DNA from 2 places in the Pseudomonas rhizosphaerae genome. Region 1 is predicted to be linked to the other one. Evidence: predicted binding sites of a transcription regulator. Region 1 holds the regulator's gene; the other holds the start of a gene.
The links. The regulator FliA, encoded in region 1, starts transcription of late flagellar genes. The targets are predictions, from matches to a motif close to CTAAAGTTTNNNNNNNNNNNGCCGNTAA.

Region 1 (3,199 bases):
CATCGTCCTGACCGGATACGACGTCTTCACGTTTATCGGCATGGATCTGCGGACCTTCACCCTTGGCGGGATGTTTTTCTTGATCTTTTTCGGCACGCAGCTGTTCGTGGTCATGCTGGATGCCGGCGAAGCGATCAACCTGGCTGGCCATCAGGACCAGTTTGAGCAGGTTGCTCTCCACTTCGGTGACCAGCGCAGTGACGCGCTTGATGACCTGGCCGGTGAGGTCTTGGTAGTCCTGGGCCAGGACAATATCGTTCAGGTGGCTGGCCACTTCCCGATTGCCCTGCTCGCTGCGGGTCAGAAACCCGTCGACCCGGCGCGCCAGTTCGCGAAACTCGTCGGCGGCCACTTCACGGCGCATGAAGCGCTGCCAGTCGACGCTCAAGGCGCTGGCCTCGGCACTCAAGGTGTTGAGCACCGGCGTGCTCTGCTCGACCAGGTCCATCGTCCGGTTGGCCGCGCTCTCGGTCAGGCGCACCACATACGACAAGCGTTCGGTCGCATCGGTGATCTGCGAAACTTCTTCGGCCTGGGGAATGTTCGGATCGATCTGGAAACTGACGATGGCGCTGTGCAGCTCGCGCGTCAGCTTGCCCACTTCCTGGTACAGGCCGCGGTCGCGGGTCTGGTTCAGCTCGTGGATCAATTGCACCGCTTCACCGAACCGGCCTTTTTCAAGGCTGTCCACCAGCTCCACGGCGTGTTTCTTCAGGGTCGACTCGAAGTCCCCCAATGTGCTTTGTTTGTGATCCATTGCGCCCCCGTTGCAGAATTCAGCTATTGACGCGCTCGAAAATCTTTTCGATTTTTTCTTTCAGCACTTGCGCAGTGAAAGGCTTGACCACATACCCGTTGACCCCGGCCTGGGCGGCTTCGATGATCTGCTCGCGCTTGGCTTCGGCGGTCACCATGAGCACCGGCAGGTGCTTGAGGCGATCGTCGGCACGCACCTGGCGCAGCAGGTCGATGCCGGACATGCCGGGCATGTTCCAGTCGGTGACGAGGAAATCGAAGTTACCGCTGAGCAGCATCGGCAAGGCCGTGTTGCCATCATCGGCCTCGGCGGTGTTGGTGAAGCCCAGGTCACGCAGCAGATTCTTGATGATGCGCCGCATCGTCGAGAAATCGTCGACGATGAGGATTTTCATGTTCTTGTCCAATTAGACCTCCAGCAGTCTTGAACACGCCCAGCCCCTGGACGTGCATAACAATCGAATCCGATTACATCCACTACCACTGCAGACCAGCCCCGAACGCTTGGGAAACCCAGTACTTCAGCGTGCCCGCCACTCCCCCAGGCGCCCGCGCAGTCGCGCGGCGCACTGGCTGTGCAGCTGGCTGACGCGCGACTCGCTGACACCCAGTACCTCGCCGATTTCCTTGAGGTTCAGCTCTTCGTCGTAATACAGCGACAAGACCAGCTTTTCCCGCTCGGGCAGGTTGGCGATGGCCTCGGCCAGCGCGCCCTGGAAGCGCTCGTCCTCCAGATCCCGCGAAGGCTCCAGCGAACCGCTGGCGCCGTCTTCGTGCAGGCCCTCGTGCTCGCCGTCCTGCAGCAGGTCGTCGAAACTGAACAAGCGACTGCCCAGGGTATCGTTCAGGATCCCGTAGTAATCATCCAGACTCAGATTGAGTTCGGCCGCAATCTCGTGATCTTTAGCGTCGCGGCCGGTTTTCGATTCAATTCGTCGAATGGCGTCGCTGACCATGCGCGTATTGCGGTGTACCGAACGCGGCGCCCAGTCACCCTTGCGCACTTCGTCGAGCATCGCGCCGCGGATACGAATGCCGGCATAGGTCTCGAAACTGGCGCCCTTGCTCGAATCGTATTTGGTCGAGACCTCCAGCAGGCCGATCATGCCGGCCTGGATCAGGTCTTCCACCTGCACGCTGGCCGGCAGTCGCGCCAGCAGGTGATAGGCGATGCGCTTGACCAGCGGTGCGTATTGCTCGATCAGCTGATGCTGCTGCGAGTCGCGCGACGCCTTGCTGTACATACGGTATCCGCTGGCGCTCATGATACGGGCCCTGCACTGGTTTGCTGCACCAGGCGTTCGACGAAGAACTCCAGGTGGCCGCGGGGATTGGCCGGCAACGGCCAGGTGTCTACCTTCTGCGCGATGGCCTTGAAGGCCAGCGAGCATTTGGAGCGGGGAAATGCCTCGTAGACGGCGCGCTGCTTCTGTACGGCCTTGCGCACCGACTCGTCGTACGGCACGGCGCCGACGTACTGCAGGGCAACGTCGAGGAAGCGATCGGTCACCTTGGTCAGCTTGGCGAACAGGTTGCGCCCTTCCTGAGGGCTCTGCGCCATGTTGGCCAGGACCCGGAAACGGTTCATGCCGTAGTCGCGGTTGAGCAGCTTGATCAGGGCGTAGGCGTCAGTGATCGAGGTGGGCTCGTCGCACACCACCAGCAGGACTTCCTGGGCCGCGCGGACGAAGCTGACCACCGAATCGCCGATGCCGGCGGCCGTGTCGATGATCAGCACGTCGAGGTTGTCGCCCACATCGCTGAAGGCCTGGATCAGACCGGCATGCTGGGCCGGGGTCAGGTGGACCATGCTCTGGGTGCCGGAAGCCGCCGGCACGACGCGGATTCCGCCAGGGCCCTGCAACATCACGTCGCGCAGTTCGCAGCGGCCTTCGATCACATCCGCCAGGGTGCGCTTGGGGGTCAGGCCCAACAACACGTCGACGTTGGCCAGGCCAAGGTCGGCGTCCAGCAACATGACCCGGCGGCCGAGCTCGGCCAACGCCAGGGACAAGTTCACTGACACATTAGTCTTGCCGACGCCACCTTTGCCGCCGGTCACCGCGATCACCTGTACGGGATGCATGCTGCCCATGTTCGTTCTTTACCTTGTCTAGACCGAGGCCACACCAGTGGCTGCCAGTTCGATTGCTCGAGTATTTCCTGGCAACCCTACGATGCAGGAAGATTGTGCTTGCCTAACGTTCTTCACCTCAGCCAACTCGCTTGTCGGGGCTGTGGTAGAGCCCTGCGAACATATCGGCCATGGCCTCTTCGCTGGGCTCTTCTTGCATTTGCACGCTGACCGCGCGGCTGACCAACTGGTGCCGGCGCGGCAAATGCAAGTCGTCGGGGATGCGCGGCCCATCGGTGAGATAGGCAATCGGCAGTTCCTGACTGATGGCCAGGCTCAGCACTTCGCCGAGACAGGCCGTTTCATCGA
Region 2 (3,199 bases), 1.1 Mb from region 1:
CATCGTGGCGCTGACGTTCAACGAAAGATGAAGGTCGTCGTCCCACAGGCTAGCGGCCCGGCAGGCCTGCCTGACCAGCGAACGGGTCATCGCCGGTATCAGGCCCATGCGCTCCAGAAGGGGAATGAAATCGGTCGGCATTCCGGTGCTGCCATCGGGCTTGAGCCAGCGGGCAAGGATCTCGAAGCCGACGACCTGCTGTGACGGCAGGGTCACGATGGGCTGGAAGAACGGCACGATTTCTTCCCGATCCACGGCATGCCTGAGGGCAAGATCCAGATCGGCTTGGGCCCGCAGCTGCCGTTCGTATTCGTTGTCGTAGAAATTGAAGGTCGAGCGACCGGTGTTCTTCCCTCGGTACATGGCAGTGTCCGCGCAATGCAGCAGGGACGATGCATCCTGCGCATCCACCCACGACCGGGAAATGCCGATGGTTGCGCCCAGTCGCGCGCACAGGGTGGTTTCGAGCACCGGTTCGCTCAGCCAGCGGACCGCCAGCTCGGCTATTTCGGCAAGCTCGCTCTCTTCCCTGTGGTCGAGGAACAGCAGGCAGAATTCGTCTCCGCCCAGGCGCGCGGCCGTTCCCGCGTGGATGGCGGCGATGCCCTGCAGCCTGTGCGAAACCTCTACCAGCACGCTGTCTCCCGCCGAATGGCCATGCTGATCGTTGATGGCTTTGAAATGGTCCAGATCGATCAGCAAGATGGCCAGGGGCCGCTGCAGGTCGAGCTTTTTGCGCAGCACGTCCATGAACACGCGCCGGTTGATCAGCCCACTGAGCGAATCGTATTTGGCCAGGGTCTCGGTCTGCGACTGGATGCGTTGTAGGCGTCGATAGCTCGATTGCGTATTGGCGACCAGGCGCGTGAGCACCACCGTCGGGATGATCAGCGACAGCATCGAGAAGCCCGAAGCCGTCAAGACGAATCTCCAGCGTTCGGCATCTTCGAAATCGCCGTCATAAGGCAGATTCAGCCAGTGCATGACAAAGGCTTCGAGGTGGAATTCCCAGAGTATGGAGAGACCAACCACAGTGAGCAGACTCAGCAGCAGAAGCGTGGGCAGGCGGCACGGATTTCGGCGGTGTAGATCGGTCATGGTTGGCCTCGCAGGGCCATGTAGGGGAAGAGTGATGTCAGACCGCCATTATTCCACAAGCGTTCCTACCGCTGATCGGCATCTGTGTGCATCTGGTCGCCATGCAGCAGGCCGGACGTATGGCAAGCCACGTTATTCAAGCTTCCATGGCGGGTGCCGATAGAGGGCTCATACCACCCTAGACCCTGATGCGAAGTACCCGACGCCGCGGTGCTTTTCGGTCGACCTGACAGGACATCCGTATGACATGGCTCCGCGATGCAAAGTTATCCTCCAAATTGATCGCAGCCTTCGGGTTGTGCGCACTCATTACCCTGGCCGTTGGTGTACTGGGCAGTCGCGGTGTGAGCCAGATGTCGGACAGTCTCAAACTGGTGTTTTCCAATAACCTGATCTCGGTTTCCAAGACGGCCGAAGCCAAGAGCAAGGCCATCGCCCAGCTCAAGGATCTGTACGCCCTGATCGCCGCTCATGCGGAGAATGATTCGCAGAGTGTCAAAGACACCATTCGCCAAAGCATGAATGCCAACCTTGCCGACAGCGAGAAGGCCTTTTCGATCTACCGCAAGACTCCACTGGCGGACGACGAGCGAGCTGCCGGTGACAGGATGGAACGTGATTGGCCGGTCTACCAGGCGCAGATCCAGAAAGTGCTGTCGGTGCTGGACGCTGGCAATGTACAGGGTGCACGTTCACTTATGTCCGGCGAGATCCAGCAAGCCTATCGTACCGTGATGGATGAGTTGACCATCATGGTAGAGTCGAACAACCGGCAAATCGGCGAGGGCGCCCTTGACGCTGAAGCGCAGGAGCAGGCAGCGATCAGGGTGCTTTATATAGGTATCGCGTTGGCATTCCTCGCGGCGTTGGCACTGGGGCTGTTCATCAGCCGTTTGATCAGCCGCCCCATCGCAACAGCAGTGGCCAGCGCCCAGCTGATCGCCAAAGGTGACCTGACCCATACCATCGGTAGCTCGGCACGCGACGAGACCGGGCAGTTGCTCACGGCCCTGGGTGAAATGCAGGAAGGCCTCAAGGCCACCATTCACCAGATCGCCGATGCATCGAACCAGCTCGCTTCGGCCGCGGAAGAGCTCAATGCCGTCACCGAGGACGGCAGCCGCGGGCTGCTGCGCCAGAACGACGAGATTCAGCAGGCGGCCACGGCCGTCACCCAGATGACCTCGGCGGTGGAAGAGGTCGCACGCAATGCCCTTTCTACTTCGGAAGCCTCGCAGACCGCCAGCAGTCAGGCCACCGACGGCCTGACCCAGGCGCGCAATGCGGTGGACGCGGTGAACAATGCCACGGTTGAAATCCAGTCCTCGACCACCATCGTCGAAGACCTGGCCGTGCAAGTACGCGATATCGGCAAGGTGCTCGACGTCATCCGCGGTATCGCCGAACAGACCAACCTGCTGGCGCTCAACGCGGCCATCGAAGCGGCCCGTGCTGGCGAGCAGGGGCGTGGTTTCGCGGTGGTCGCCGATGAGGTCAGGGCCTTGGCGGCACGGACCCAGTCGTCCACGGGCGAGATCGAAAGCATGATTGGCGCTGTACGCTCGCGAGCGGATCAGGCGGTGACGGCCATGGGCAAGAGCCAAGGCCTGGTGGGCGATACTCAAGTGTTGGCCAAAGCCACCGGCGATGCGCTGCAATCCATCGCCACCGGGATCGCCCAGATCAACGACCGCAACCTGGTCATCGCCAGTGCGTGCGAGGAGCAGGCCCATGTCGCACGTGAAGTGGACCGCAACCTGATCAACATCCAGGACCTGTCCACGCAGACCGCGGCAGGCGCTCACCAGACCAGCGCATCGACTCAGGATCTGTCGCGCCTGGCCACTTCGTTCAATGATCTGGTGAGCCGCTTCCGTCTGTAAAATGTTCGGAATGGTTCAACGGGCTCGGCAAACGATCGTGACAACCCGTACAATACAGATGGGACGCATTCGCGTCTTTTATCCAGTACGGAGTTACATGTGTGGTCAAGTCGTTGAATCGGGCCCCTTCGTGGGTGCTGTTGTGCTCAGTCCTGCCTGGCTTGGCCATCGCAGCCACAGAGTTGCCGTCCAGTGTCATCCAGGCCACCGGTGAAGGT

Region 2: a site for FliA is predicted at 1,234-1,261, ahead of LT40_RS07680 (methyl-accepting chemotaxis protein). Genes of this name have one in related genera too.

What each region holds. Positions count from the first base shown of each region.
Region 1 covers NZ_CP009533.1:557,699-560,897, reverse strand. Annotated here, with positions in the region: gene LT40_RS02515 (protein phosphatase CheZ) at 1-757, opposite strand, end outside; gene LT40_RS02510 (chemotaxis response regulator CheY) at 777-1,151, opposite strand; gene fliA (RNA polymerase sigma factor FliA) at 1,278-2,024, opposite strand; gene fleN (flagellar synthesis regulator FleN) at 2,018-2,851, opposite strand; gene flhF (flagellar biosynthesis GTPase FlhF) at 2,970-3,199, opposite strand, start outside.
Region 2 covers NZ_CP009533.1:1,704,186-1,707,384, forward strand. Annotated here, with positions in the region: gene LT40_RS07675 (putative bifunctional diguanylate cyclase/phosphodiesterase) at 1-1,098, opposite strand, end outside; gene LT40_RS07680 (methyl-accepting chemotaxis protein) at 1,341-2,981, shown strand; gene LT40_RS07685 (TonB-dependent siderophore receptor) at 3,116-3,199, shown strand, end outside.